DNA from 3 places in the Saccharothrix mutabilis subsp. mutabilis genome. Region 3 is predicted to be linked to each of the others. Evidence: riboswitches for the same ligand, from Rfam matches in the RefSeq annotation. Region 3 holds a riboswitch; each other region holds the start of a gene.

Region 1 (9,598 bases), on a different contig from region 3:
GTCGGCGCGGCCATGGCCGACCTCATCAGGTCCGTGGCGGTCAGCCACTCGGGCACGGCGGAGCCGTAGTCTCGGCACTCGTGTCCATCACGATCGTCACCGACTCCACGGCTTACCTGCCGGAAGGGTTCGCGGAGCGGCACGGCATCCGCGTCGTCCCGCTGCACGTGGCGGTGGACGGGCGCAGCGTGCTGGACGGGGTGGACTTCGGCCCGGAGGAGCTGGCCACGGCCCTGGGGGAGCACCGGCGGGTGACGACGTCCCGGCCGACGCCGGGCGAGCTGGCCGACGTGTACCGGGACGTGCTGGCGGGCGGCGCGGACGGGATCGTGTCGGTGCACCTGTCCCGCGAGCTGTCCGGGACGTGGGAGGCGGCGCGGCTGGCGGCCGAGGAGGTCGATCCGGGGCGGATCCGCGTGGTGGACTCGCGGGCGACCGGCATGGGCCTGGGGTTCGCGGTGCTCGCCGCCTGCGCCGCCGGTGCCGACCCCGCGCGCGTCGAGGCGGCTGCCGCCGGCGCGGCGAAGCGGATGAAGATGTTCTTCTGCGTCGAGACCCTGGACCACCTGCGGCGGGGCGGCCGGATCGGGGCCGCGGCGGCGCTCGTGGGCACGGCGCTCGCCGTCAAGCCCCTGCTGCACGTGGACGACGGGCGCATCGTGCCGTTGGAGAAGGTGCGCACGATGGGCCGGGCGATCGGGCGGCTGGTCGACCTGGCGGCGGCTGCGGCCGGCACGGGACCGGTGGGGCTGGCGGTGCACCACCTGGCCGCGCCCGAGCGCGCCGCCGAGTTGGCGACCTTGCTGGACGAGCGGGTGCCGGGCTCGACCGGGTGCCTGATCTCCGAGGTCGGAGCGGTGATCGGCGCGCACACCGGGCCGGGTGTGCTGGGTGTCGTGGTGCTGCCGGGCGGCTACGAGTAGGCCGAGTTGTCCACAGGCCCGGAGTTGTCCACAGATCCGGATCCGGCGGTCGCGGGCCTTGCGCCACCCGGCCTAGCGTCGACCGCATGTTCGAGAACCGATCCGAAACCTCGGCCGCACGACTCCAGGCCCTGATCGCGAAGAGCCAGGGCAGGCACCGGGCTCGCGAGGAGCCGCTGGTCGTCTTCACCTCGTCCGCGGGCGTCGACCCGCCGGGAGGGCTGCGCGCTCTCCTGCGCCGGTTGCCGGTGGGCTCGGTGCCGCGTCGGCGGGTCGTCTTCGTCGGCATGGCGCTGGGCGTGCTCCTGGCGGTCGCGTTGAGCCTGTGGTGGCAGCGGCCCGAGCCGGAGGCGCCGCCGCCGCTGCCCATGGCCGCCGCGGAGGTCACGACCCTGCCCGAGGAGGTCGTGGTCAACGTGGTGGGCGCGGTGCCCAGGCCCGGTCTGGTCACCGTCCCCAGCGGCGCGCGGGTGGCCGACGCCGTGCAGGCGGCGGGCGGTGCGCACCCCGGCACCGACCTCCAGGGCCTCAACCTCGCGCGCAAGGTCGCCGACGGGGAGCAGATCGCCGTCGGCGTCCCGTCCCAGCGGTCCGATCCCGCCACCGAACCCGTCAACCTCAACACCGCGACGAAGGAGGAACTCGACCAACTGCCCGGCGTGGGGCCCGTGACAGCGCAGCGCATCGTCGAGCGGCGCTTGAAACGCGGCCCGTTCACCTCCATCGACCAACTCGGCGAGATCGAGGGCATCGGCGACGCGAAGCTCGCCAAGCTCGGTGACCTCGTCCGCCTCTGACCCACTCACCCGGCGGTCTCACCCCAACACCCGCGGTCCAACCCCGCGAGCCACGCCGCCGGTCCAAGTCCGCGTTCCCGCGCCGCAGTTCCCCGGGTCCTCGCGGTTCCACCCCACGCCGCGGTCCCACCCACTCGTCGAACACCAGGGAGGCAGTCATGTCCTTGAGCCACACCGTCGTCGGGCGTCCGTCCGATCGACGCGCCGACCACCGTCCCAAGACCGTCGATCACGGTCCTGAACGGCGCGGCGGGCCGTGAGCCCTCGCGCCCACCTGGTTCCCGCGGCGCTGGTCGTGTGGGCGGCGGCCCTGACAGGTCTCCTGTGGGCCTGGTGGTGGGCCGTGGTCATCGGTCTCGTGGCCGGCGTGATCGGTGGCCTGGTCCTCCGCGGGGTGCGGCCCGCGGCGGTGGCGGTCGTGGTGGCCGGGCCGGTGGCGGCGTGCTGGATCGGTGTCCAGGCGCACGCGTCGGCCCACCACCCGCTCCGGTCGGCGGCGGAGCACGGAGGGCCCACCACCCTCCGGCTCGTGCTGGACGACCGGCCGCACGGCCTGCGCACCAGCGGGTTCGGCTCGCGGCAGGGCGGGGTCGACCTGGTCCGAGCCCAGGCGACGCTCAACGACGGCGGCCGGGTGGTCGTGCTGGCGCCGGCGGCGACGTGGGGGGCGCTCCTGCCCGGGCAGAGCGTTCTGGCACGTGGCTCGTTGGCGCCGGCGCGGCCCGGTGAGCCGACCGTCGCCCTGCTGCGGGTCCGGGGTCCGCCGCGCGAGGTCACGCCCGCACCGGTGTGGCAGCGCGGGGCGGAGGCGCTGCGAGCGGGCCTGCGGGCCGCGAGCCGCGCGCTCGACCCGGAACCGGCGGGGCTGCTGCCCGCCCTGGTCGTCGGCGACACCTCGCGGTTGTCGCCCAGGGTGGTGGAGGAGTTCCGCACGGCCGGGTTGGCGCACCTGCTCGCGGTCAGCGGGGCGAACCTGGCGATCTTGTGCGGCGCGGTGCTGTTGCTGCTGCGGCTGTTCCCCGTCGGGCCACGCGGGTGTGCGGCCGGGGCGGCGGTCGCGCTGGTCGGGTTCGTGGTGCTCGCGGGTCCGGAGCCGAGCGTGCTGCGGGCGGCGGTGATGGGTGCGGTGGCGTTGCTCGCCCTGGTGCTCGGGCGGGAGCGGTCGGCGTTGCCCGCCCTCGCCGCGTCCGTGGTGGTGCTCGTGCTCCACGACCCCGGCTTGGCGGTCGACGTGGGCTTCGGCCTGTCGGTCGTCGCCACGGCGGCGCTGGTCCTGCTGGCGCCGCCGTGGGCCGGGTGGCTGCGCGACCGGGGCGTGCCGGTCGGGCTGGCCGAGGCGCTGGCGGTGCCCGCGGCGGCGCACGCCGCCACGGCTCCGCTGATCGCCGGGTTCGCCGGTGAGGTGAGCCTGGTGGCCGTGCCGGCGAACCTGCTGGTCGCGCCGGTCGTCGCGCCGGTGACGGTGCTCGGCGTCCTGGCCGCCGGGCTCGCCCAGGTGCACGACGGGCCGGCGCGGCTGGTGGTGGAGGTGGCCGGTCCGGCGGCGGGCTGGCTGGTGGCGGTCGGCCGGCACGCGGCGGCGGTGCCGGGGTCGGCGGTCGCGTGGCCGCGGGGCTGGGCGGGTGGTGCCGCGCTGGCCGGGGCGGTGCTCGTCGGCTACGTGCTGCTGCGGCTGCGCCGGGTGCGGGTGCTGCTCGCGGCGGTCGGGGTCGGGCTGGTCGCGGTGCTGGCCCCCGTGGGGGTGCTCGCGCCGCGGTGGCCGGTGCCCGGCTGGGCGGTGGTCGCGTGCGACGTGGGGCAGGGCGACGCGGTCGTCCTGGCCACGGCCGAGGCCGGGCGGGCGGTGCTGGTGGACACCGGGCCCGACCCGGGGCCGGTGCTGGGGTGCCTGCGGCGGCTGGGCGTGCGGCAAGTGCCCTTGGTGGTGCTCAGCCACCTGCATGCCGACCACATCGGCGGGTTGGCGGCGGTGCTGGCGGAGCGGGGTGTGGGCGCGGTGGCGGTGGGTCCGTCGCGCAATCCGGGCTGGGCGTGGAGGGAGGTGCGGGAACAGGCGGGGGCCGCGGGCGTCCGCGTGGTGGAGCTGGGCGTCGGGCAGCGGCTGAGCTGGCCGGGGCTGGACCTGGACGTGCTGGGGCCGCGGGCGGTCCCGAGAGGGGAGGAGAACACGGCGGTCAACGACGCCTCGCTGGTCCTGCGCGCCTCGACGCCGGCCGGCCGGGTGCTGCTGACCGGGGACGTCGAACTCGCGGGCCAGGCCGCGCTGCTCGACGCGCCGGTCGACCTGCGGGCCGACGTGCTCAAGGTGCCGCACCACGGGTCGCGGTACTCGTCTCCGGCGTTCCTCGCGGCGGTGCGGCCGAAGGTCGCGCTGGTCAGCGTCGGCGCGGGCAACCGCTACGGCCACCCCAGCGGCGTGCTGGTCGAGGCGCTCACCCGCCGGGGCGCCCTGGTCCTGCGCACCGACCGGGACGGTGACACCGCCGTCCTGCCCGGCCCGGACGGGCCGCGGGTCGCCCGCCGCGGCGACCCGATCGACAACACCTGAAGGGGAGAACCATGAACAACGACAACGACAGTTGGATCCGCCTGCACACCGGCTGGTCGCCGCGCGAGGTGGGGTGGGCGCTGTGGCAGCCCGGGTACGTGGCCCATCCCTGGCCGCGCGACGAGCTGGGGCCCGACTTCACCTTCTACATCTGCGACGACGTCGGGGCCGGCAAGGACGGGCGTGCCATCGTCGCCAGGGCGAAGGTCACCAGGGTGGTCCCGACCACGGAGGTGAAGTCGCCCGAGGACGCCTACCAGCGGATCGCGGACGCCCTGTTCGACGACGACCTGACGATCCTGCCGGAGAACTGGCGGGCCAACCGCTACAACGGGCACAAGTCGGCGGCGCCGTGGCCGCAGTGGCTCACGGCGTGGCGGGCGGACCTCGACGAGGTCGGGCCGCACGTGATGCCGGAGCTGTCCTCGTTCCCGCGCAGCGGGTGGCTGCGCACGTCCCGCCTCACCTTGTGACGGTCGGGCCGTGCCCGGGGCGGCGGTGCCCGCCGGTGGCTTGCGCGCCCAGGCCGTTCGGCCAGGCGTGGGCGCGCAAGCCCGACGCGGTCCCGCCGCGGTGCCCCGGTCAGTCCTTCAGGGCGTTGATGACGGCTTCGGCCGACGGCGGGACGTTCGCGCGCGGTCCCACGCGGTCGCCGAGGGCGTCCAGGGTCTTGAGGCCGTCGCCGGTGATCAGCAGCACGGTCTCGGCGTCGGGGTCGAGCTGACCGGTCTCGATGAGCTTCTTCGCGGTCGCCACGGTCACGCCGCCGGCGGTCTCCGCGAAGATGCCCTCGGTGCGGGCCAGCAGGCGGATGCCCTCGACGACCTCTTCGTCGGTGACGTCCTCGATCGCGCCGCCGGTGCGGCGGACCGCGTCGAGCACGTACGGGCCGTCGGCGGGGGCGCCGATCGCCAGGGAGCGGGCGATGGTGTCCGGGCGGACGGGGGAGACCACGTCGTGGCCGGCCTTGAACGCCGCGGACACGGGGGAGCAGCCGGTGGCCTGCGCGCCGAACACCTTGTACGGGGTGGCTTCGACGAGGTCCAGTTCGCCGAGCTCGCGGAAGGCCTTGTCGACCTTGGTGAGCTGGGAGCCGGAGGCGATCGGGACGACGACCTGGTCGGGCAGGCGCCAGCCGAGCTGCTCGGCGACCTCGTAGCCGAGGGTCTTCGAGCCCTCGGCGTAGTAGGGCCGGACGTTCACGTTGACGAACGCCCAGTCCTCGTGTTCGGCGGCGAGTTCCTGCGCGAGGCGGTTCACGTCGTCGTAGTTGCCGTCGACGGTGATCAGGTTGCCGTCGTAGACGGCGGTCATGAGGATCTTGGCGCGCTCCAGGGAGGAGGGGACCAGCACGACCGACTGCCAGCCCGCCCGGGCCGCCGCGGCGGCGACGGCGTTCGCGAGGTTGCCGGTGGAGGGGCAGGCGAGGACCTTGAAGCCCAGCTCGCGGGCCGCCGCCAGGGCGACGCCGACGACGCGGTCCTTGAACGAGTGGGTGGGGTTGCCGGTGTCGTCCTTCACCCAGACCTTGCGGACACCCAGCGCCTTGGCGAGGTTGTCGGCCTCGACGAGGCGGGTGTGGCCGGGGTTGGTGTTGGGGTGCGACTCGACGTTCGACGGGACGGGCAGCAGGCCGCGGTAGCGCCAGATCGACCGGGGGCCCGCCTCGATGTCCTCGCGGCGGACGCGGCCGAAGTCGTAGGCGACTTCCAGCGGCCCGAAACACTCCAGACAGGCGTATTCCGGGGCGAGCGGGGTCTCGTGGCCGCACTCGCGACACGACAGGGCGCGAGCCGGGCCGAGGTCGAAGGAGGTGGCGGTCGAGGGCACACTGACAGCAGTCATCGCGAGGTTTCTCCTCATCTTTCCCGCTTGGCGGGTCGGAATTGGCACCGTGGTCGGCAGCGCGCAAGGCACCGCAACGACGGGTTGCCGGGGCTTCTTCGGGCCGATCCCTCTGCCCCTCTGGATGAGCGGTATTCAGTTGTGCCCTCAACCTACGACACCGTCCCGACCTTCAGCCAGATCCGTCCACCATCCGGACGGCCGCGGCGGCGTGGGAGGATCGGGTCCGTGAGCGCCGCCGCAGTCACTCCCGCCCCCGTGCAACTGGTGGTCGGCGAGGAGGAGTTGCTGGTCGAGCGTGCTGTCCGCAGCGCGCTGGCCGCCGCCCGCCGAGTCGATCCGCAGGCCGACCTGACCCGCGTGAAGGTGACCGACCTCACCCCTCCTGAGCTGGCGGAACTGGTGAGCCCGTCGCTGTTCGCGGAGGGCCGCGTGATCGCCTTGGAGAGCGCGCAGGACGCCGGCAAGGAGATCGCGGACGCGGTCCTGGCCTACGCGAAGTCACCCGCGGACGGGGTGACGCTGGTGGTCGTCCACACCGGCGGCGGACGCAGCAAAGTGGCGAAGGAACTACCTACGGCTTTGCGCAAGGCCGGGGCCGAGGTGATCGAGTGCCCCAAGATCACCAAGGCCGCCGACCGCGAGGCGTTCGTCCGCAACGAGATCCGCTCGGCGGGCGGCAAGGCCGACCCGGAGGCCGTCGGCGCGCTCATCGAGGCGGTCGGTTCGGACCTGCGCGAGCTGGCGGCGGCGGCGTCGCAGCTCGTCGCGGACACCGGCGGCAAGGTGGACGCGGACGCCGTCCACCGCTACCACCGGGGTCGGGCCGAGGTGACCGGGTTCGCGGTGGCGGAGAAGGCGGTCATGGGCGACCGGGCCGGGGCGCTGGAGGCGCTGCGGTGGGCGATCCACCTCGGTGTGCCGCACGTGCTGGTCGCCGACGCGCTGGCGGACGCGGTGCGCACCATCGCGCGGGTGTCGGCGGTGGGCCGGGGCGACCCGTTCAAGCTGGCGGGTGAGCTGGGCATGCCGCCGTGGAAGGTGAAGAAGGCGCAGGGGCAGGCGCGCGGCTGGGACGGTGACGGGCTGGCCGCCGCGATGTCGGCGGTGGCCGACCTGAACGCCGACGTGAAGGGTGTGGCGGCCGACTCGGGCTACGCCCTGGAACGAGCCGTGCTGAAGATCGTCGCCGCCCACGGCCGCCGCTGACCCGCGAGGGGAGCGGAGCTGCGGACAGAAGGGACGCTGGGGCTGGCGGGCTGGCGGGCTGGCGGGCTGGCGAGCTGGCGAGCGAGCGGCGGCGGCCGGCGGCTGGCGGTGATGCGGGCCGTTGGCAGGTGGCGGGCTGATCGCGGGCTGGCGGTCGGCGGTCGGCGGGCGGCGCGAGCGGCGGCACCGGCCGGCGGCGGGCGGCGGGCGGTGTTGGGGCCGGTACAGCGAAGCGCCGCCCCCAACGTGTGGGAGCGGCGCTTCGGGAGGCTCGCGGCCGGGTGGCCGGGTGCCGTCAGATCTGGTTGGCGCGCTTCGCCAGGGCCGACTTCTTGTTCGCGGCCTGGTTGGCGTGGATCACGCCCTTGGTGACGGCCTTGTCGAGCTTGCGGGAGGCCTCGCGGGCCAAGGCGATGGCCTTGTCCTTGTCGCCTGCCTCGGCGGCCTCACGGAACTTGCGGATCGCGGTCTTGAGGGACGACTTGACGGCCTTGTTGCGCAGGCGCGCCTTCTCGTTCGTCTTGATCCGCTTCATCTGGGACTTGATGTTCGCCACGCGAAAGCCACCTTTTCCTTCGAGTTCGGAGTCGCACCGCGCTTCTCATCGGCTCCACCCCCTCGCGGGGGCGGTCTTCCTCCACAGCGGAATGCCGCGCGGTACGGCTGACCAGGTTAACAGGGTCCTGTCGCGGGCTCCCGACCAGGGCGGTCGGGTGTGGGGGTGGCCACGGGGCCAGCAAAACAGTACGCGCGTCTCGTTAAGCTGATCGGGTGATGAGCGCACTCGACTGGCCGGGGTTCGGGGAGATCAGCCTCGCCGGGTTGCTGTTCCTCTGCCTGGCGGCTGCGCTTGCGGGGGCCGTGGACGCCGTGGTGGGCGGCGGCGGGTTGATCCAGTTGCCCGCGTTGTTGCTCATCGCGCCCGGCGGGCAGCCGTTGTACGCGTTGGCCACGAACAAGGTCGCGGCGGTCGTGGGCACTGCGTCGGCCGTCACCACCTACGCGCGGCGGACGACCATCGACTGGTGGTCGGCCCTGCCGATGGCGCTCGCGGCGTTCAGCGGCGCGGTCGGGGGTGCGGCGTTCGCCGGGGCGTTGGCGCCGGGGGTGCTGAACGGTGTGGTGCTGGTCGCCCTGGTCGGGGTCGGGCTCTACACGTGGCGCAAGCCCGAGCTGGGTGTCGCCGAGACGCCCCGGTTCAAGCGGGTCGCGCAGATCGGGGTCATGGCGCTCGGCGGTGCGGTGATCGGGTTCTACGACGGGCTCGCGGGGCCGGGCACCGGCGCGTTCCTGGTGTTCCTGCTGGTGGGCGTGGTGGGGTTCGCGTTCTTGCGGGCCTCGGCCACGGCGAAGATCGTCAACGTCGCGACCAACCTGGGCGCGTTGCTCTACTTCATCCCCGCGGGGAAGGTCCTGTGGGGACTCGGGCTGGTGCTGGCCGTGTGCAACGTCGCCGGCGCGGTGTTCGGGGCGCGGCTCGCCGTGCGGCGCGGGTCGGCGTTCGTCCGGCGCGTGTTCCTGACCGTGGTGGTGGCGCTGGTGGTCAGTCTGGGGTGGAAGGCGGCGGTTGGATGACCTTGAACGTCGCGCCCATCGGGTCGCCGACGGTGGTGTACCGGCCGAACCGGGACTCCGCCACGTCGCCCACCGGGATGCCGCCCAGCTCGCGCGCCCGGTCGACCGCCCGCTCCAGGTTGGTCACCGCGAAGTAGGTCATCCAGTGCGGCGGGATCTCCGCCGGGATGTCGGCCGCCATCCCGAAGATCCCGCCGACGACCCGGCCGTCGGCCTTCAGCTGCGTGTACGGGAAGTCCGGCAGCGGGTCCAGGCCCAGGCCGAACACCTCCTGGTAGAACTCGGCCGCGCCGAACGCGTCGCGCGTGGCCAGTTCGTTCCAGATCACGGTCCCCGGCTCGTTCACCACGTACGCGCCGATGTGCGTGCCCGCCTCCCACAACCCGAACGCGGCGCCGCTGGGGTCCACGGCGACCGCGCCGCGCCCCGGTCCGCCGGTGTCGAACTCCGGCACCAGGACCTTGCCGCCGTTGGCGCCGATCAGGTCGATCGACTCGTCCAGGTCGTCGGTCGCGAGGTAGGTCGTCCACACCACCGGGAACATCACGTCGCGCGGCATCTCGCCGAAGCCCGCCACCGGTTTCCCGCGCACCAGCGCCATCGTGTAGTAGCCGGTCTCCGGGCCGCCGATCTCGAAGTCCCAGCCGAACAGGCCGCCGTAGAAGTCCATGGTGGCCACGCGGTCGGTGGTCATCATGTCC
Region 2 (9,598 bases), on a different contig from region 3:
CACGACGGAGGTGGTGTGGCGGGGCCTGACCGGCGGGCGCTCGGTGCACCTGACCGACTTCCCGTCGGTGGCCGACCTGCCGGCGGACGACGCCCTGGTGGCGGCGATGGACCAGGTCCGCCAGGTCGCGTCCACCGCGTTGTCGCTGCGCAAGGCCAACAAGCTGCGCGTGCGCCTGCCGCTGGCCAAGCTGGTCATCGCGGCGGCGGACGTGGCGCAGCTGGAGCCGTTCGTCGAGGTGCTGCGCGACGAGGTGAACGTCAAGGACGTGGAGCTGACCACGGACGTGGACGCGCACGGGCACTTCCAACTGGCGGTGAACGCGCGCGTGGCGGGTCCCCGGTTGGGTCCGGACGTGCAGAAGGTCATCAAGGCGGTCAAGGCCGGGGACTGGTCGGAGGTCGAGGGCCGCGTCGTGGCCGCCGGTCTGGAGCTGTTCCCGGAGGAGTACGAACAGCGCCTGGTGGCGACGGACCAGGGTGCGACGGCGGCGTTGCCGGGCAACAGCGGCCTGGTGGTGCTGGACACCGTGGTGACGGACGAACTGGCGGCCGAGGGCGTGGCGCGCGACCTGGTGCGCGTGGTGCAGCAGGCCCGGAAGGACGCCGGGTTGGACGTGTCCGACCGGATCGCGTTGACCTTGCAGGTGCCGGACGAGGTGGCCGAGGCGGTGCGGCGGTTCGAGGAATTCGTGGCCTCGGAGACGTTGAGCACGTCGGTGGTTTACGGCGAGGTGGCCGAAGGGTCGGATGGCGCGGTGGGGGACGGCGCGAAGGTCCGGGTAGCGGTCACCCGCTCCTGACACCCGACGCCCGACGCATGACGCTTTTCGCGCGGAGCGCGGCTCTTCGCCGCGCTCCGCGCGGCTCCGCCGCGCAGCGGCGGCTGGGCTCCCAGCCACAAGGGGCCTCCGTGTTCCCCACCGTATGACCTGCCCGAAGGGCTACCACAGATTTCCCCGGGTGACGCCGAAAGTTTTGCGAGGAACGAGCAAAAGTTTTAGCGGCACCCGGGGAAATCTGTGGTCGGCTCCGCCAGGTCATGCGGTGGGGAACACGCAGGCCCTTCCCCCCACTGGCGGCCTCCCCAGCCGCTTTTAGCTTTTGATCTTGAGAGCGCGTCAGCGCGTCCTTCAACGCGCGAAGCGCTCCCAAGCGCGAAGCGCGTTCGAGGTCAAGACAGCGGAGCGCGTTGCGTGAGGACCCGCGAAGCGTGGGCTTGAGAGCGTCAGCGTTCAGTTCAAAGCGTAAAAGAGCCTCGCCGGCGGGCAGGCCTCCGGGGAGGAAAGAAAAAGAGGGGGCTTTTCCGTCCTCCCCGTATGGCCTGGCGGAGCCAACCACACTTTTGGTCGGGTGCCGCTAAAAATTTTGCTCGTCCCTCACAAAATTTTCGGCTGCACCCGACCAAAAGCGTGGTAGCCCTTCGGGCAGGCCATACGGGGAGGACGGAAAAGCCCAAAAGCAGGGCGCTGCGCGCCCCAGAAGCGGGGGGCGCTGCGCGCGGTCAAGTCAGGGCTCTGGAGATGGTGATCAGCAAGCGGACCGACTCCACCAGGTGGGGTGGAGGCGGGTCGATGCAGTCCACCAGTTCTTCCAGCCATGTCGTCTCGTCGTCCATGTCAGACACCTCCCTCCCGGTCCAGCAGGTTGCGCAGCGTCCCCAGGCATCGGCCCCTTGTCGGGCCGATGCTGCCCCTCGGCATCGACAGGGCTTCGGCTACCGCCTTGTACTCCGCCCGGCCCGCCAACACCGTCAGGCGCAGGATTTCCTGGCAGCGCCTCGGCAGTTCCGAGAACGCTCGCCACAGGCGGCGGTCGCGGTCGTCTCGCAGGGCCTCCGTTTCCGGGAGCCACCTGGTGTCGGCCACGTCCAGGGCGGAGTCGGAGGAGAGGGCCGGGCGGCCGTTGAGTTCTCGCCACGCGCGTTGGGACTCGCGTCTCGTGGTGACGATCAGCCAGCCCGCCAGGGCCCTGGGTTGGGCGATGCGGTCGAGGTGGCGCAGGAGGCTCAGCCAGACCGTTTGGACCACGTCCTCCGCCGTGGGCTGGTCCAGGCCGTTGCCCCTGGCCACGTGCCAGACCAGCGGGGTCAGCTCGGTGATCAGGGTGTCCAGGGCGCCCCGGTCGCCGTTCCTCGCCGCGGTGAGGAGGGCGGCGTGGCGTTCGGGGGTGGACTGCTTGGGCGTGGCCTGGGCCATGATCGCCGCCACGCCCAGGTCGTCCTCGGCCGGGTCGTCGGGGATGGACTCGGACAGTTCCGCGCGCAGGTCGTCCAGGCGCGGGTCCAGGTCGGCGGTCCGGTCGGGGTCGTCCTCGGTCATTCGGTCCCCTTTCCGCGCCTCGGGCCGCGGGCCCTGCGCTCGACGTTGCCGACCACCGCGCTGACCCGGGCGCGTGCCTCCGACACGTACCGCCGCACCGAGTCCCTCCGGCATCCCAGCACGTCCGCGATCTCCTCGTCGGCGAAGTCCCAGAACCGCAGGACCAGGGCCGTGCGCAGCTGGTCGGGCAGTCGGGCGATCGCGGCGAGGGTGGCGTTGAGCTCGTGCCACGTCTCGGCCTCCCGGTGCCGTTGGACCAGCAGGTGGGACCGGGCGATCACCTCGTCGGTCACCTCGCTGGGCCGTTCCAGCCGGCGGGACTGGTCGACCAGGAGGTTGCGGGTGGTCTTGACCAGCCACGACCGCCGCGCGGGCGGGCTGATCGAGGGCCAGTTGCGCCAGGCGCTGACGAACGCCTCCTGCACGGCGGACTCGTGGTCCAGGTGCGGGGACATGACGGCGGCGAACCGGAACAGCCTGGTGCGCTCGCGGTGGTAGAAGTCGCTGAAGGAAGCCGCGTGGTCATCGGAGTCGCCCGGTGTCACGAACCCTCCCTCTGGTCAGCGCCCGGTAACCAGAGGACGGACGCCGGGGCGGGTTGTGGATGCCCCGGGTTCAGCCGAACCGGCGCGCCACCGCCCGCAGCACCCGGACCCACCACGAGTAGCGCGACCTCCGGAACGCCACGCCGGCCTCGGTGCTGAGGTTGTCCAGCAGGTCTTCGATCAGAGCGTCGTGCAGCCAGCGGACGGCCAGGGGCCACCACAGGCGCATCCACCCGGTCAGGTGACCGCGGATCACGTGCCGCACCCCGCCGGGCACGACCTCGAACGCGTGGGTGCCCACCAGGCCGATCCTCGGGTCGAACGTGAACTCGACCCGCCGGCCCGGCTCGTAGGCGGTGCAGCGGTAGCGGACGAAGCCGTGGCCGCCGTCCGCGCCGACGCCCAGCGGGCGGTCCAGCACCAGGGGCGGCCAGTCCTCCGCCGGCCACGCGGCCACCGCCCGCTCCACCCAGTCGCCCTTCGGCGGCAGCATCCGGACGTGCACGTTCTCGACCACCACAACCTCCGTACGGTCCCGTATGGAACAGGACCGTACGGTAGCGTACGGCGGTGTGAAGAAGCGCCGGACCAAGGACGACTGGACCGCGGTGGCCCTCCAAGCCCTCGCCGAGGGCGGCGTGGCGGCGGTGGCGGTGGAGCCGCTGGCCGCGCGGATCGGGGCCACCAAGGGCAGCGCGTACTGGCACTTCCCGAACCGGGAGGCGCTGCTCAAAGCCACCCTGGAACGCTGGGAGGCCGAGCACACCGAGGCCGTGATCGCGCTGGTCGAGGCGCGCGACACCCCGCTGGACAAGCTGCGCACGCTGTTCGCCTACGTGCTGGAGGACCCGGAGTCCAGCACGATCGAACTGGCCATGCTCGCCGCCAAGGACGACCCGGCCGTGGCGCCCGTGCTGGCCCGGGTCACCGAACGCCGGATCGCCTACCTGGAAGAGCTGTTCGCCGCCCTGGGCTTCCCCGCCGACACCGCGCACCACCGGGCCGTCCTCGCCTACTCGATCTACCTGGGCCAGGCCCAGCTGCTGATCGCCACCCCGCACGTGGTCACCGGCGGCCGGGCGCTGCTGGAGGACACCATCGCGGCGGTGACCGGCCGTGGCTGAGGCGTTCCGGTTCGCCGTCCGGGTCAAGCCGGGCGCCAAGCGCGCCGCCGTGGGCGGCCGGTGGGACGACCGGGCGCTGGTCGTGGCCGTCGCCGCGCCGGCCGTCGAGGGCAAGGCCAACGACGCGGTCCGGCGCGCCCTGGCCGCCGCGTTCGGCGTCCGCCGCCAGGACGTCCACCTGGTGCACGGCGAGCGCGGCCGGGACAAGGTCGTGGAACTCGACCCCGCCCCGGCCGACGCCCGGGACGTGCTGGACCGCCTGCTAGCCGGCTAGCGTCCAGAGCGCCGAGGCGATCGCGTCGGCGTTGCGGTCCAGGGCCGTGGCGTTGACGTTCGCCGTCGTGTCGCACGAGCGGTGGTAGCAGCGGTCGTAGGCGACGCCCGCCTGGCCGCCCCACTTTTGCGCCTGCGCCGAGGTCTTGATGCCCTCCGCGCCGGTGAACGTGCCGCCCACCGGGATGCCCGCCCGCGCGAACGCCGCGTGGTCGGACCGGCCGCCCACCGAGGTCAGCTCCGACTGCACGCCGATCGAGCTGAAGTACTGCTGCAACACCTGCTGCACCCGCAGCGAACCGGACGGCTGCCCGGACGCGCTGTAGACGAAGTACCCCGGGTTGGGCGAGCCGGTCATGTCGAAGTTCAGGTACGTCTTGATCCGCGAACGGTCCGTTGTGGACAGTGAGTTCACGTAGTGGGTGGACCCGACCAGGCCCAGCTCCTCGGCGCCCCACCAGGCGAACCGCAGGTGCCGGCGCGGCTGGAACCCGCTGCTGCGCACCGCCAGCGCGACCTCCAGGATCGACGCCGAGCCGGTGCCGTTGTCGTTGATCCCCGGACCGGCCGACACGCTGTCCAGGTGCCCGCCGAGCATCAGCACGTCGTCGGTGTCGCCGCCGGGCCAGTCGGCGATCAGGTTGTAGCCGGTCGCGCCGTTGCGGCTGAACGACTGGACGCGGGTGGTGAAGCCGGCGGCGTCCAACTTGGACTTCACCCAGTTCACCGAGGCCAGGTAGCCCGGACGGCCGTGCGCCCGGTTGCCGCCGTTGGCCGAGGCGATGGACTGCAGTTGGTCGAGGTCGGCCCGCACGGCGGACACCGGGATGTCCGGGGCCGCCGCGAGGCGGACGGGCTGGGCGTCCGCGAGGCCGGATCCGACGAGCGCGCCGGCGGTGACCAGCGCGGTGAGGAGTGCTTTCACGGTTTCTCCCGCAGGGATGGGGGTGTGAACCGGGGCGGCGGACCCGCACATCAACATGCACGCACCCGCATGGTTCGCGATACCTGCGTTCGGCTGGTGACGCTGCGCGCCCGCCCGATTAGTCCAGATCGGTGTCGCCGGGGGAGAATGACCCCTCCGGGTGAACAGGGAGGTCGAGTGGGTGGTGTGACGGCCTTCCTCGGCATCGGCGCCGCGGTCCTGCTGCTCTCGGTCATCGCGGTGCGGGTGTCGATCCGGCTCGGTCTGCCCTCGCTCCTGCTGTACCTGGGCATCGGCGTGCTGCTGGGCGAGGCGGTGCTCGGCATCCAGTTCGAGGACGCCGACCTGACCCGCTCGCTGGGCACGGCGGCGCTCGTGCTGATCCTCACCGAGGGCGGCCTGACCACCCGCTGGACGGCGGTGAAACCCGCGCTGGGCCTGGGGATCGCACTGTCCACAGTGTCCGTCGGCGTCAGCGTCGGGATCACCGGCCTGGCCCTGCACGAACTGCTCGGCCTGGACTGGCGCACGGCCCTGCTGTGGGGCGCGGTGCTCAGCTCGACCGACGCGGCGGCGGTGTTCAGCGTGCTGCGCGGCGTCGGGGTGGGCAAGCGGCTGACCGGCGCGCTGGAGCTGGAGTCGGGCATCAACGACGCCCCGGTCTACATCGCGGTCGTCCTGCTCGCCTCGCCCGACCCGATCACCTGGACCGCCCCGCTGCTCATGGGCTACGAGCTGGTGGCGGGCGCGGCGATCGGCGTCGCGCTGGGCTGGCTGGGCGCGGAGGGCCTGCGCCGGGCGGCGCTGCCCGCGACCGGCCTGTACCCGCTGGCCACGGTCGCGGTGTGCCTGCTCGCCTACACCGCGGGCGACCTCGCGCACGCGTCGGGGTTCCTCGCCGTCTACACCGCCGCGCTGGTGCTGGGCAACGCCCGCCTGCCGCACCGCGCGGACACTCTGTCCTTCGCCGAGGGCCTGGGCTGGATCGCCCAGATCGGGCTGTTCGTGCTGCTCGGCCTGTACGCCTCGCCCGGCCGGCTGCTGGAGGCGCTGGTGCCCGCGCTGGTGGCGGGCGGGGTGCTGGTGCTGCTGGCCCGGCCGCTGTCGGTGCTGTGCGCGGCGCTGCCGTTCCGGGTGCCGTGGCGCGAGCAGGTGTTCATCTCGTGGTCGGGGCTGCGCGGCGCGGTGCCGATCGTGTTCGCGCTGATCCCGTTGATCCAGAACGTGCCGGGCGCGCAGGACCTGGTGGACGCGGTGTTCGTGCTGGTCGTCCTGCTGACGGTGGTGCAGGGCAGCACGCTGCCGTGGCTCGCGCGGTGGCTGGAGCTGGAGAGGTCCGGGGAGGCCCGGGAGGTCCAGGTCGACTCGTCCGCGCTGGACGAGCTGGGCGCGGAGCTGCTCCAGGTCCGCATCCAGCGCGGCTCCAAGCTGCACGGCGTGTACCTGAGCGAGCTGCGGCTGCCGCCGGGCGCGGTGGTGAGCCTGGTGGTGCGGGGTGACGAAGGGTTCACGCCGCTGCCCACGACCCGGCTCCAGGAGTTCGACCAGCTCCTGGTCGTCTGCACCGACACCGTCCGCACCGCCACCGAGCAGCGCATCCGCGCCGTGGACCGGGCCGGCCGGTACGCGCGGTGGAAGGGCGACACCGGTCTCCCATGATGTGAACGCGGCTCGACGCGTCGTCGGCGGTGGGTTAACGTCGGGTCCAAGGTCATGAGTGCCGGCGCGAAGCTCGGGCTAGCCGGCCGGCAACCCTCCTACCGCGGTGGGGTGCCCCCGATGAGGACCTGGCCTGGCGCGGAGGGCGTCGGGCAAGCGCGGGCCTCCTCTCCCGGTAGCGGAGTCCGCCTGGACCCCGCCGGAGGGTGTCGTGACCGTCGCAGTCCCCGGATCGATCGCCGCTTTGCCCCGCGTCGTCGGCGCGTCGCTGCGCGTGCCGCTGGTGACCGGTGAGCGCGTGGAGTACGCCAACCTCGACCACGCGGCCAGCGCGCCCTGCCTGGAGCAGGTGCGCGACGCGGTGGACGAGCTGCTGCCCTGGTACGCGAGCGTGCACCGGGGCGCGGGCTTCGCTTCTCAGGTCTCCACGAAGGTCTACGAGCAGGCCCGGGACTCGGTGCGTCGGTTCCTCGGGGCGCGGACCGGCGACACCGTCGTGTTCACCCGCAACACCACCGACGCGCTGAACCTGCTGGCCCGCAGCCTGCCGCGGAAGACCGCCGTGGTCCTGTTCGACACCGAGCACCACGCGGCCCTGCTGCCGTGGCGCGGGCCGCACGTGCGGCGGCTGCGGACGCCGGGCAGCGCGGGCGAGGCCGTGCTGGAGCTGGACCGCGCGCTGCGCGCGGCCCCGGTCGGACCTCGGCTGGTCGTCGTGACCGGTGCGTCCAACGTGACCGGCGAGGTGTGGCCGGTGGCCGAGCTGGCCGCCGTGGCCCGGCGGCACGGCGCCCGCATCGCCCTGGACGCCGCCCAGCTCGCCCCGCACCGGCCGGTGGACCTCAGGGCCCTGGACGTCGACTACGCCGTGCTGTCCGGGCACAAGGTCTACGCGCCCTTCGGCGCGGGCGTCCTGGTCGGGCGCGCGGACTGGTTGCAGGCGGCCGAGCCGTACCTGGTCGGCGGCGGCGCGACGGCCCGGGTCAGCGACCGCGGCGACCGGCTGGGCGTGGCCTGGACGGCGGTGCCCGAGCGGCACGAGGCCGGGTCGCCCAACGTGGTCGGCGTGCACGCCCTGGCCGTGGCCTGCGACGTGCTGGGCCGGCACTGGGAGCAGACCGCGGCGCACGAGCGGGAGCTGCTGGCCCGGCTGCGGGCGGGCCTCGCGACCGTGCCGGGGACCTGCGAGCTGGCGCTGTTCGGGCCCGAGCACGACCGGGTCGGCGTCGTCAGCTTCGTGGTGCGCGGGCAGGACGCCGGTTTCCTGGCCGCCGCGCTGTCCGCCGAGCACGGGATCGGCGTGCGGGACGGGGCGTTCTGCGCGCACGTCGCCGTGCACCGGCTCGCCGAGGGGCAGCGGGCGCTGCGCGCGTCGCTGGGCCTGGGCACGACGGTCGAGCACGTGGACCGGCTGGTGGCGGCCCTGCGGTCGCTGGTGGTCGAGGGACCGCGCTGGGAGTACGAGGTCGTGGACGGCCGCTGGACCCCGGCCGACGACCGGCGTCCGCTCCCGCCGTTCCTGCGCTGAGGCGATGCTGGACAATGGGCCGGTGAGCACCGAGTCCAACGCCGAGCCCGCCGAGCCCGCGGCGGCGACGCCGGTCGAGAAGCCGCTGCCCCCGAAGCGGGTGTGGTTGCTGGCCGCCATCGCCCCCGTCGTCTTCGCGCTGGACCTGGTGACCAAGGTCATCGCGGTGCAGCAGTTGGAGGGGCAGCCGCCGGTCGAGCTGTTCGGCGGGCTGGTCTACCTGTCCTTCCTGCGCAACTCCGGCGCGGCGTTCGGCATGGCCGAGGGCTACACGGTGATCCTCGCGCTGATCGCGTGCGGCGTGGTCGGGTTCATCCTGTGGATCGCGCGCAAGCTGCGGTCCGTCGGCTGGGCGATCGGCCTGGGCCTGGTGCTGGGCGGCGCGGTGGGCAACCTCGCCGACCGGATCTTCCGCGGCCCGGGACCGCTGCGCGGGCACGTCGTGGACTTCGTCTCCGTGGTCGAGCCCTACGGCGCGTTCTTCCCGGTGTTCAACGTCGCCGACTCCGCCATCTGCGTCGGCGGGGCCGTGATCGTGCTGATGGCGATCCTGCAACGCGACTACGACGGGACCCGCGTGGAGAAGAAGTCGGCCGCGTCGCCGGAGAAGAAGGCATGAGCGGCTACCGCACGCTGCCCGTCCCCGACGGGCTGGACGGGATGCGCGTCGACGCGGGCCTGGCGAAGCTGCTGGGCCTGTCCCGGACCGCCGTCGCGGCGCTGACCGAGTCCGGGGACGTCGTGCTGGACGGGCGTCCGGCGGGCAAGTCCGACCGGCTGGTCGCGGGCGCGTGGCTGGAGGTCACCCTGCCCGAGCCGGAGCGGCCGGTGCAGGTGCAGGCCGTGCCCGTGGAGGGCTTGATCGTCCTGCACGAGGACGACGACGTGATCGTGGTGGACAAGCCGGTGGGCGTGGCCGTGCACCCCAGCCCCGGCTGGACCGGGCCGACCGTGGTCGGCGGCCTGGCGGCGGCCGGTGTGCGGATCGCCACGTCCGGCGCGGCCGAGCGGCAGGGCGTGGTGCACCGGCTCGACGTCGGCACCACCGGCGTGATGGTCGTCGCCAAGAGCGAGCACGCGTACTCGGCGCTCAAGGCGGCGTTCAAGGAGCGGACCGTCGAGAAGCTCTACCACGCGCTGGTGCAGGGCCACCCCGACCCGATCCGGGGCACCATCGACGCGCCGATCGACCGGCACCCCAAGCACGACTACAAGTTCGCCGTG
Region 3 (9,598 bases):
CATCGCCTCGCAGGTGGAGTCGATCCTGGGCCTGCACTTCTCCCGCCAGGGCTACGACCGCAAGCTGGCCGCGCTCTACAGCCAGGCGCTGGTCGGCATGGTCGCGCTGACCGGCCAGTGGTGGCTGGAGGTCCGCAAGCCGAAGAAGGACGAGGTCGCGGCCCACCTGGTCAACCTGGCCTGGAAGGGCCTGTCCCACATGGACCACAAGCCCCGCCTGCGCACCCGCCGCTGACCCCGGCGGGGACGACCCCGGCGGGGACGTGCCCGGCGAGCGGGCACGTCGACCGGCGTCACCCCTCCGCGGCCTCGGCCGCCACCAGCCACTGCGCCTCGACGTCCTCGGCCTCGGCCAGCACCGACTTCAGCTCGGCGTCCAACGCCATCAGCCGCTCCGGGTCGGTGGCCGCCTCCGCCAGCTTGCCGTGCAGCTCGGCCTCCTTCTTCTGCAGCTGCTCCAGCCGCCGCTCCAACCGGGCCAGCTCCTTGCGCGCCGCGCGCTGGTCGGCCGCCGACGACGGGGCCTTCTGCACCGCGGCCGGCGCCGGGGCCGCCGCGACCGCCGCGTCACGGCGGCGCAGGTACTCCTCGATCCCGCCCGGCAGGTCGGTCAGCCGCCCGTCGCCGAACAGCGCCACCACCTGGTCGCACACCCGCTCGACCAGGTACCGGTCGTGCGAGATCACCACCAGCGTCCCGGGCCACGAGTCGAGCAGGTCCTCCAGCTGTTGCAGCGTGTCGATGTCCAGGTCGTTCGTCGGCTCGTCGAGCAGCAGCACGTTCGGCTCGGCCATCAGCAACCGGCACAGCTGCAACCGCCGCCGCTCACCGCCGGAGAGGTCCCCGACCGGCGTCCACTGCCGCTGCGACGAGAACCCGAACCGCTCGGCCAGCTGGGACGCCGACATCTCCTGCTTGCCCAGCACGACCCGCCGCGCGACCTCTTCGACCGCCTCCAGCACCCGCATCGACCCGTCCAGGTCGTGCAGCTCCTGCGACAGGTGGGCGAGCTTCACCGTCTGGCCCTGGATGCGACGACCGCCGTCCAGCTCCCGCTCACCGGCCAGCGCCCGCAGCAACGTCGTCTTGCCGGACCCGTTCACGCCCACGATGCCGATCCGGTCACCCGGACCCACCCGCCACGTCAGGTCCCGCACCAGCGTCCGGTCGCCGACGGTGAGCGTGGTGTCCTCCAGCTCCAGCACCGTCCGGCCCAGCCGGCGCTTGGCGAAGGCCAGCAGCTCGACGTTGTCCCGGGGCGGCGGCACGTCGGAGATCAGCGCCTCGGCGGCCTCGATCCGGTACCGGGGCTTGGACGTCCGGGCGGGCGCGCCGCGGCGCAGCCACGCCAGCTCCTTGCGCGCGAGGTTGCGGCGCTTCTCCTCCACGGCGTCGGCCAGCCGGGCGCGCTCGGCGCGGGCGAAGATCCAGTCCGCGTAGCCGCCCTCGTACTGCTCGACCCGGCCGCCCACGACCTCCCAGGTCCGGGTGCACACGGTGTCCAGGAACCACCGGTCGTGGGTCACGACCACCAGCGCCGTGCGGCGGGCCAGCAGGTGGTCGGCCAGCCAGCGGACGCCCTCGACGTCGAGGTGGTTGGTCGGCTCGTCCAGCACCACCAGGTCCAGCTCGCGCACCAGCGCCGCGGCCAGCGCCACCCGCCGCCGCTCGCCGCCGGACATGGTCCCCACGACCGAGTCCAGCCCCAGCGCGGTGATGCCCAGGCCGTCCAGGATGTTGCGCACGCGGGTGTCGGCCGCCCACTCGTGCTCGGCGTCGAACCCCAGCGGGTCGATCACGGCGTTGCGGACGGTGGAGTCCGGCGGCAGCTCGGTGCGCTGCGTGACGACCGCCATCCGGACGTCGCGCTGCCGGCTGACCCGCCCGTCATCGGGTTCGGCGACGCCGGCGAGCACCTCCAGCAGCGTGGTCTTGCCACCACCGTTGAGCCCGACGACGCCGATCCGGTCGCCCGCACCCACGCCCAGCGACACCGAGTCCAGCAGCGGACGCACACCGAACGACTTGGAGACGGTCTCCAAGTTGACCAAGTTGGCCATCAACACAACCTTCAGCTAGTTACGCGTGGACTTCGGGCGGCGTCGGCCGCGGGGTCTCCTCCGCCCCGACGACCCGCGCCCCGGGCACCGGCCCCTGCGCGACCCGCACCGTCCGGCACACGCCCGCCCCGGCCAGCTCGGCCGCCACGCGGACCGCCGAGTCGCCGTCCGTGCACAGGAACGCGCACGTCGGACCCGAGCCGGACACCATGCCCGCCAACGCGCCCGCGTTGACCCCGGCGCGCAGCGTGCGGCGCAGGTTGGGGCGCAGGGACACGGCGGCGGCCTGGAGGTCGTTGCCCAGCAGCAGCGCGAGCTGCCGCGGGTCGCCGGACGCCAGGCCCTCCAGCACGGCCTCCGCCGGACCCACCCGCGGCGGGTCGCCGTCGGCGCGCAACCGGTCCAGCTCGCCGAACACCTCGGGCGTGGACAGGCCGCGCCGGTCGAAGGCCAGCACCCAGTGGAACGTGTGCCGCGCGAGCACGGGGACGATCTGGTCGCCCCGGTCGGTGCCCAGCGCGGTGCCGCCGTAGAGGGCGAACGGGACGTCCGCGCCGATCTTCGCGGCCAGGCCCGCCAGCTCGTCGCGCCCGATCTCCAGCCGCCACAGGGCGGCCAGGCCGACCAGGGTGGCGGCGGCGTCGGCGCTGCCGCCCGCCATGCCGCCCGCGACCGGGATGGACTTGCGGATCACCACCCGGACCTTGGGGTCGTCCACGTCGCGCCCGACGTGGGCGGCGAGCGCGCGCACGGCCCGCCAGGCCAGGTTGGACGGACCGGTGGGCACGGCGTCCGCGCCCTCCCCGCGCACCTCGACCCCGGGGTCGTCGGCGACCGCGACCGTCACCTCGTCGGTCAGGGACAGCGCCTGGAAGATCGTGACCAGGTCGTGGTAGCCGTCCGCGCGCGTCTCCCCGACGGCCAGGTGCAGGTTGACCTTGGCCGGGACGCGGACGGTGACCGGTGGCGGAACGACGGCGAGCACATAAAGAGCCTACGGGTTGTGCCCAAGAATCGGCCGCGTGCCGTTCACCGCCTCGCCCGGCACCGCTCGTCCCCCCGGTGCCGCACGAACCGTGACGCCCCCCGGGCCTCCGGTGCCCCACGCACTGCGCGCCCCCGGCCGGAGCCGAGGGCGCGCAGGCACCAGGAACGGGTCAGACCGCGAGGACCGACCCGGAGAAGGTCTGCTTGATGTAGTCCTTGACCTGCGGGGACTGCAACAGCGCCAGCAGGTCCTTGATCCGCTTGTCGTCCTTCAGCTCGGCGCGGGCGACCAGGCCGTTGGCGTTGGGGTTGCCTTCGGCCTTCTCCAGCGCGAGGGCGTCGTTGGACGGCTTGAGGCCGGCGTCGATCGCGTAGTTGCCGTTCACGACGGAGGCGTCGGTGTCCTCCAGCGACCGAGGCAGCTGGGCCGCCTCCAGCTCCACGAACTCCAGGTTCTTGGGGTTCTCGGCGATGTCGCGGACGGTCGCGGTCTTCTCCGCGCCCGGCTTGATCTTGATCAGGCCGTTGTCCTGGAGGAGCCGCAGGCCGCGGGCCTCGTTGGTGGCGTCGTTGGCGACGGCCACCTTGGCGCCGTCGGGAAGGTCGGAGAGCTTCTTGTGCTTCTTGGAGTAGACGCCGAGCGGCTCGATGTGGACGGGGCCGATCCACTCCAGCTGCGCGCCGCTCTCGGACTTGAAGGTGTCCAGGTAGGGCACGGTCTGGAAGTAGTTGGCGTCCAGCGAGCCGTCGACCAGCGCGGTGTTCGGCTGGACGTAGTCGGTGAACTCGACGACCTCGATCTTGAGGCCCTTGTCCTTGGCCAGGTTGTCCGCGACGTACCGCAGCACCTGGGCGTGCGGGACGGGACTGACGCCCACCTTGAGCGCCGCATCCGGATCCGAAGCGGCACCGCCGGTCTGACCGCTCCCGCAGCCGACCGCGGTCAGCAGCACGGCGACGAGGGCGGCACTGATACGCCTACGCATGGGAAATTTTTCCTTCAGTCAACTAAAAATTTCAGTCGGGTGGTGGGTTGGACGATGACGGGCAGGCACGGCGTACGCAGCGCGCACGACGGGCGGGGACGGGCGGGCCGGACGCGACGGGCGCGACCGGCGGGACGGGCGGGACGGGCACGACGGGCACGGCGCACACGACGGCGTGACGGGCACGACGGCGGCCGGTTCCGACGCGGGTCGGAGCTGGGGCTTGCGGTTGACGCGGGCTGGGACTTGCGGCTCGGGCTGGGACTTGCGTGCCGACTCTCGGCCGGGGCGGGCGCTCCGACTCGGTTGGCTCAAGGGTTCGGGCTCGCGAGCCGGGGCCTGGTCGCCCAAGCTCTCGAACCGGTTCCGGCGCGCGCCGAAGCCGAGGAGGCTCAGCGCGTACCGGGGTCAGACGGTCGAAGCCTGGAGTCAGACAGTCGAGGCCCGGGGTCAGACAGTCGAAGCCTGGAGTCAGACGGTCGGGGCTCGGGGTCAGACGGTCGAGGCGTGGCGGCGGCGGTCCACTGCTCGGGACACCCGGTTCGAGATCAGCTGGATCAGCGTCGCGATGACCGCCAGCACCGCCACGGTCGTCCACAGGTACCGGTCGTCGAAGCGCTGGTAGCCCATCCGCACGGCCACGTCGCCGAGACCTCCACCGCCGACCACGCCCGCCAGTGCGGAGTAGCCGAGGATGGCGATCGCGGTGACGCCGACGGCGTTGATCATCGCCGGCAGCGACTCGCGCATCAGGACCGAGCGGACGATCTTGACCGTGGACGCCCCCGTGGTGACCGCGGCCTCCACCACCGAGAAGTGCACTTCCGCCAGGACGTTCTGCACCAGCCGGCCGACGAACGGGATCGCGCCCACCGCGAGCGGCACGATCGCCGCCGTCGGTCCGATGGTGTTGCCCAACAGCAAGCGGGTGAACGACATCAGCAGGATCAGCAGGACCAGGAACGGCATCGACCGCCCCAGGTCCACCACGAAGCCGAGCAGGTTGTGCACCACCGGCCTCGGCCGCAACCCGCCGGGAGCGGTGAGTTGCAGCCAGATGCCGACGGGAATGCCGAGCAGCACAGCGATCAGGGTGGAGACGGCCACCATGTAGAGGGTCTGGCCGGTGGCGACCAGGACGCCGTCGAACACAGTGGGCCAGGGTGTTGCAGACCTCACGCAGCTACTCCCTGCGGACCGGTCAGGGTCCGCCGCACTGCCCCACCCGCGTCCGCGATGAATTCGAGCGCCGAGTCGGCGCGTTCTCCGTTCAGGCCGACGCGGAACCGCGCGACCGGGGTTTCGCCGAGCCGGGTCAGGCCGCCGCCCAGCAGGTTCAGGTCGACCCCGAACCGCGAGGTGGCCTCCGGCAGCAGCGCGCCGACCGCGGCGAAGCCGACCAGCACCACGTCCGCGACGCGGTCGTAGGCCTTCTCGGCGGCCGGGTTCTGGTCGACGGCGGGCAGCAGCGACGAGGCCGTGCGGGAACCGGCGTCGGCGACCAGGTCGAGCACCTTGCCGTGCTCCACCACGCGGCCGTCCTCCAGCACCGCGACGTCGTCGCAGATCTTGCGGACCACGCCCATGTCGTGGGTGACCACGAGGACCGTCACGCCCAGCTCGGCGCGCGCCCGGTCCAGCACGGTCAGCACGGAACCGGTGGTCTCGGGGTCCAGGGCGGAGGTCGGTTCGTCGGCCAGCAGCACCGACGGGCTGGCGGCGAGGGCGCGCGCCACGGCGATGCGCTGGCGCTGCCCGCCGGACAGCTGGTCGGGGTACGAGCCGGCCTTGTCGGTGAGGCCGACCAGGTCGAGCAGCTCGGCGACGCGGGTGCGGCGCTGGGGGCCGGGGACGCCGGCGGACTCCAGCGGCAGCGCCACGTTGCCCGCGGCGGTGCGCTGGCGCAGCAGCGAATCCCCTTGCGGCACGACGCCGATCTGGCGACGGGCGTTGCGCAGGGCGGTGCCGCCCAAGGACACCAGGTCGGTGCCGTCGACGCGGATCGCGCCGCTGTCGGGGCGCTCCAGGAGCGCGACGCACCGGGCCAGCGTGGACTTGCCCGCGCCGCTGGGGCCGACGACGCCGAGGACGGTGCCCGCGGCGACGTCCAGGTTCACGCCGTCCAGTGCGCGAACCTGTCCGGTACTCCCGGGGAAGGTCTTGGTGAGGTTCTCGACAGTGATCACGTTTTCGCTCCACGACTGCACGCGGCAGCGCACGCTCGTGGCGTGCGCGTCCGGGGACTCAGCTCAGGTAGATGCCCCGCGCGGTGAGGCGCGTAGGGCGGCGAGGACTTGAGAAGGCGCCTAGGCTTCTAGTAGCTGCGACAGCCCGATACCGTGCGGCGGCCGTGGTCGACGACTCGCCGTCGAGTGAGCATTCGCATCCTGGGCACGTGATCCTCCATCGATCCTGGCTGAAGCACCTGCCCCATGGGGGGTGGTTGCTGCGGCGTCGTGGAGCCAGGTCTCTCGGCCGCTCGGGATGGCAGCACGAGTACACCCGACGGACCTGCCCGAACGCAAGCCTGGACGCGGATCGTTCGTCAAATCACACTTTCGGCCGAAAGATCACCGGCTAGATCGATGAGGCGGCTTCGGCTATCCGGACGAATTCTCCGACGTCCAGTTGTTCGCCCCGCGCGCCCGGGTCCACGCCCGCGCTGAGCAGCAGCTGCTCGGCTTTGGCGGCGGACCCGGCCCAGCCGGCGAGCGCTCCGCGCAACACCTTGCGCCGCTGCGCGAAAGCCGCGTCCACCAAGGAGAACAGCGTCTTCTGGTCCACTGTGGACAGCGGCGCGTGGCGCTCGAACGCGACCAGCGCGGAGTCCACGTTCGGCACCGGCCAGAACACCTGGCGCGACACCGGCCCGGCGCGGCGGGCGTCGGCGTACCAGGCGAGCTTGACGCTCGGGACGCCGTAGACCTTGCTGCCGGGACCCGCCGCCATGCGGTCGGCGACCTCCGCCTGGACCATCACCAGTCCGGTGCGCAGCGTCGGCAGTTCGGCCAACAGGTGCAGCACCACGGGCACGGCCACGTTGTACGGGAGGTTCGCCACCAGGGCGGTGGGCTCTTCGGGGAACCGATCGGCTGTGACCCGCATCGCGTCGGCCTCGATCACCGTGAGCCGCGAGGCCAACTCGGGAGCGCGCTCGGCTGCCGTCTGCGGGAGCCGCCGGGCCAGGACCGGGTCGATCTCGACGGCCACCGTGGCGCGACACGAGGGCAGCAGCGCCAGTGTCAGGGAGCCCAGGCCGGGACCGACTTCCAACACGACGTCGTCGGGTCGGAGATCCGCCGAAGCGACGATCTTGCGGACGGTGTTGGGGTCGTGGACGAAGTTCTGCCCCAGCTTCTTGGTGGGGCGGATGTCCAGCTCGGCGGCCAGCCGTCGAACGTCAGCCGGGCCGAGGAGCGCACTCCCCGGCCCGGCTGACGATGAAGCGTCACTCACAGGTGAAACCTACGGCAGGCCCAGCTTCTGCTGGCAGTGGGGCCAGGCGGAGTAGCCGCCGCGGGCGTCGCGGAGCTTGGTCGCGATGGCGATCTGCTGCTCGCGGGTGGCCTGGTGGGGGTACTCGGCGTACTGCTGGCCGCCGTACGCGTCCCACGTGCCCTTGTTGAACTGGAGGCCGCCGTAGTAGCCGTTGCCGGTGTTGATGGCCCAGTTGCCGGTCGCCTCGCAGTAGGCCAGCCGGTCCCAGATCTCGCCGTCGGGCGGGAGCTTGGTGCCGACCTTGACCTTCTTCGGCTTGGCTTCCTTGACGACCTTCGCGCCCAGCTTCTCGCGGTTGGTCTCCTGGCCGTTCTTGATCGTCACGCGGTAGGTGACGATCTGCTCGCCGGCCTCACCCGGGTCGAGGACCTCTTTCTGGCCCTTCATCATCGAGTCGTCCGGGACCTCCTCGACGGGCGGCGCGATGGCCTCCGTCGCGTTGATCACCGACACGCCCGTGCGGGAGATGTGGACCTCCGCGCCGTTGGTGATGCGCAGGTCGGCCGCGGTCTCCAGCTTGTCGTCCGGGCCCAGCGTGAGGTTGTGGGCCTTGAGCAGCTCGTCCACCGTCACGGCGGTGGTCTGGAGCTGCTGCGGCTGGTTGCCGCCGTCGTACAGCGTGATCGTCTTGAGGCTCTTGACCTCCAGCGACAGGCCGGACAGCGGGACGTCCATGCCGCGGTCGTGGGAGAGCCACGCGCCCTCGTCGTTGACCTTGAGCTGGTCCAGGGCCTCGTCGACGGTGACCGAGCGGACCCAACCCTCGCGCTGCTCGCCGTCGACGGTGAGCTTGACCAGGCGACCGCGGTCCAGCGAGATCTTGCCGCCGTCGGAGACCTTCGCCTGGGGGGACGGGCTGAGCGCGTCGTGCTCGCCGATCGTGATGCCCTCGTCGGCGAGGATCTCGCCGACCGTGGACTCGTAGGTGTGGACGGTCTTCGTCTCACCGTCGACGTCGACGGTGACGGCCTTGTCCATCGCGATGGCGGTGGCGCCGCCGCCGGAGATGCCCACCAGGACGGTGGCGACGGCGGCCTTGAGGAAGCGGCGCTTCCACTTCCCGGCGGCTTCGACCAGGGCGGCGGGCGGTGCGTCCGGCTTCTCGACAGCCAGGCCGCCGGCGACACGGTCCTGGGAGACCTCGTCCGGGATGATGATCGGGGGGAGGAGCGTCGTCTCGGCGTTGATGAGCTTGATCAGCTCGTCGACGTCGACGTTCGCGTTGGCCAGCAGTTCGTCCGCGTCGGGTCCGAGGACCTCCAGGACGTCGTCCGGCGTGATGCTGAAGACCGTGGTCTCCCAGTCGGACCAGTCCGGCTCGGGTCTGTCCAGGACATCGACGCTGGTCGATTTCACGGGCGTAAACCAGTCGGTGTCCTCGTTGAACGAGTTCACGGGGTTCCATACCTCCTGAAGGCGCGAAGCCGTGCTCCGCGCACGTTCGGTGTCGGCGGTCAGCTAGTGATCTCCGGCAACTCCCGTGCGTGTCGACTTCTCGCTTCTGGCTACGTAGACCCGCCCCGACTGCGGGTGCGCCCCACGGGACTTTCGAACATGGGGCACGGTCACGGGACCGTAACGGGTGCACGGGGGTTGTGCAAACACCCCGATCGGCGTTGTGAGTTCGCTCACCCCGTCAGGGGAGCAAGGTGGTCCGCCGATCGTCGTAAGCACTACTGCGACTGCACCAAGTCACTGAGCCCGAAGACCCGCTCGGCGTTTCGGGTGACAGTTGACGCTAGTTCCGCTGGTTCGAGATCACGCAGTGTCGCGATGTCGCGGAGCGTGTAGTTGGCGCAGAAGGGCTCGTTCGGGCGACCTCGGAACGGGTGCGGGGTCAGGAACGGCGCGTCGGTCTCCACCAGCAGGTGGTCCGCCGGCACCCACCGCGCCGCTTCCCGCAGGGCGTGGGCGTTCTTGAAGGTCACCGTGCCGGCGAACGACAGCACGAACCCCCGGTCCACACAGGACCGCGCGAACGCGAGGTCGCCGGAGAAGCAGTGGAAGACCACAGTGGACGGCGCGCCCTCCTCGTCCAGGACCTTGAGGATGTCGTCGTGCGCTTCG

The links. A riboswitch is a leader RNA that binds a small molecule or an ion and turns the genes downstream of it on or off. The one in region 3 is predicted to bind S-adenosylmethionine.
Region 1: it holds a riboswitch for S-adenosylmethionine, as region 3 does, so the genes downstream of both, thrC (threonine synthase) here and ABD126_RS06145 (methionine ABC transporter ATP-binding protein) in region 3, are expected to answer to the same signal.
Region 2: it holds a riboswitch for S-adenosylmethionine, as region 3 does, so the genes downstream of both, ABD126_RS15325 (aminotransferase class V-fold PLP-dependent enzyme) here and ABD126_RS06145 (methionine ABC transporter ATP-binding protein) in region 3, are expected to answer to the same signal.

Annotation. Positions count from the first base shown of each region.
Region 1 is NZ_BAAABU010000011.1:22,199-31,796, reverse strand. It holds gene octT (diglucosylglycerate octanoyltransferase) at 1-69, shown strand, start outside; gene ABD126_RS23145 (DegV family protein) at 81-923, shown strand; gene ABD126_RS23140 (helix-hairpin-helix domain-containing protein) at 1,010-1,720, shown strand; gene ABD126_RS23135 (DNA internalization-related competence protein ComEC/Rec2) at 1,977-4,268, shown strand; gene ABD126_RS23130 (hypothetical protein) at 4,280-4,741, shown strand; gene thrC (threonine synthase) at 4,851-6,113, opposite strand; SAM riboswitch class I at 6,125-6,244, opposite strand; gene holA (DNA polymerase III subunit delta) at 6,342-7,322, shown strand; gene rpsT (30S ribosomal protein S20) at 7,618-7,878, opposite strand; gene ABD126_RS23110 (TSUP family transporter) at 8,097-8,897, shown strand; gene ABD126_RS23105 (VOC family protein) at 8,866-9,598, opposite strand, start outside.
Region 2 is NZ_BAAABU010000005.1:283,426-293,023, reverse strand. It holds gene ileS (isoleucine--tRNA ligase) at 1-802, shown strand, start outside; gene ABD126_RS15360 (RNA polymerase sigma factor) at 1,619-2,197, opposite strand; gene ABD126_RS15355 (RNA polymerase sigma factor) at 2,317-2,865, opposite strand; gene ABD126_RS15350 (SRPBCC family protein) at 2,936-3,382, opposite strand; gene ABD126_RS15345 (TetR/AcrR family transcriptional regulator) at 3,438-3,989, shown strand; gene ABD126_RS15340 (DUF167 domain-containing protein) at 3,982-4,263, shown strand; gene ABD126_RS15335 (M28 family metallopeptidase) at 4,252-5,187, opposite strand; gene ABD126_RS15330 (potassium/proton antiporter) at 5,374-6,846, shown strand; SAM riboswitch class IV at 6,897-7,011, shown strand; gene ABD126_RS15325 (aminotransferase class V-fold PLP-dependent enzyme) at 7,058-8,374, shown strand; gene lspA (signal peptidase II) at 8,379-8,993, shown strand; gene ABD126_RS15315 (RluA family pseudouridine synthase) at 8,990-9,598, shown strand, end outside.
Region 3 is NZ_BAAABU010000002.1:487,695-497,292, forward strand. It holds gene ABD126_RS06120 (TetR/AcrR family transcriptional regulator) at 1-235, shown strand, start outside; gene ABD126_RS06125 (ABC-F family ATP-binding cassette domain-containing protein) at 294-2,060, opposite strand; gene ABD126_RS06130 (4-(cytidine 5'-diphospho)-2-C-methyl-D-erythritol kinase) at 2,080-3,045, opposite strand; gene ABD126_RS06135 (MetQ/NlpA family ABC transporter substrate-binding protein) at 3,218-4,033, opposite strand; gene ABD126_RS06140 (methionine ABC transporter permease) at 4,526-5,212, opposite strand; gene ABD126_RS06145 (methionine ABC transporter ATP-binding protein) at 5,209-6,219, opposite strand; SAM riboswitch class I at 6,434-6,524, opposite strand; gene rsmA (16S rRNA (adenine(1518)-N(6)/adenine(1519)-N(6))-dimethyltransferase RsmA) at 6,611-7,489, opposite strand; gene ABD126_RS06155 (resuscitation-promoting factor) at 7,499-8,887, opposite strand; gene ABD126_RS06160 (TatD family hydrolase) at 9,205-9,598, opposite strand, start outside.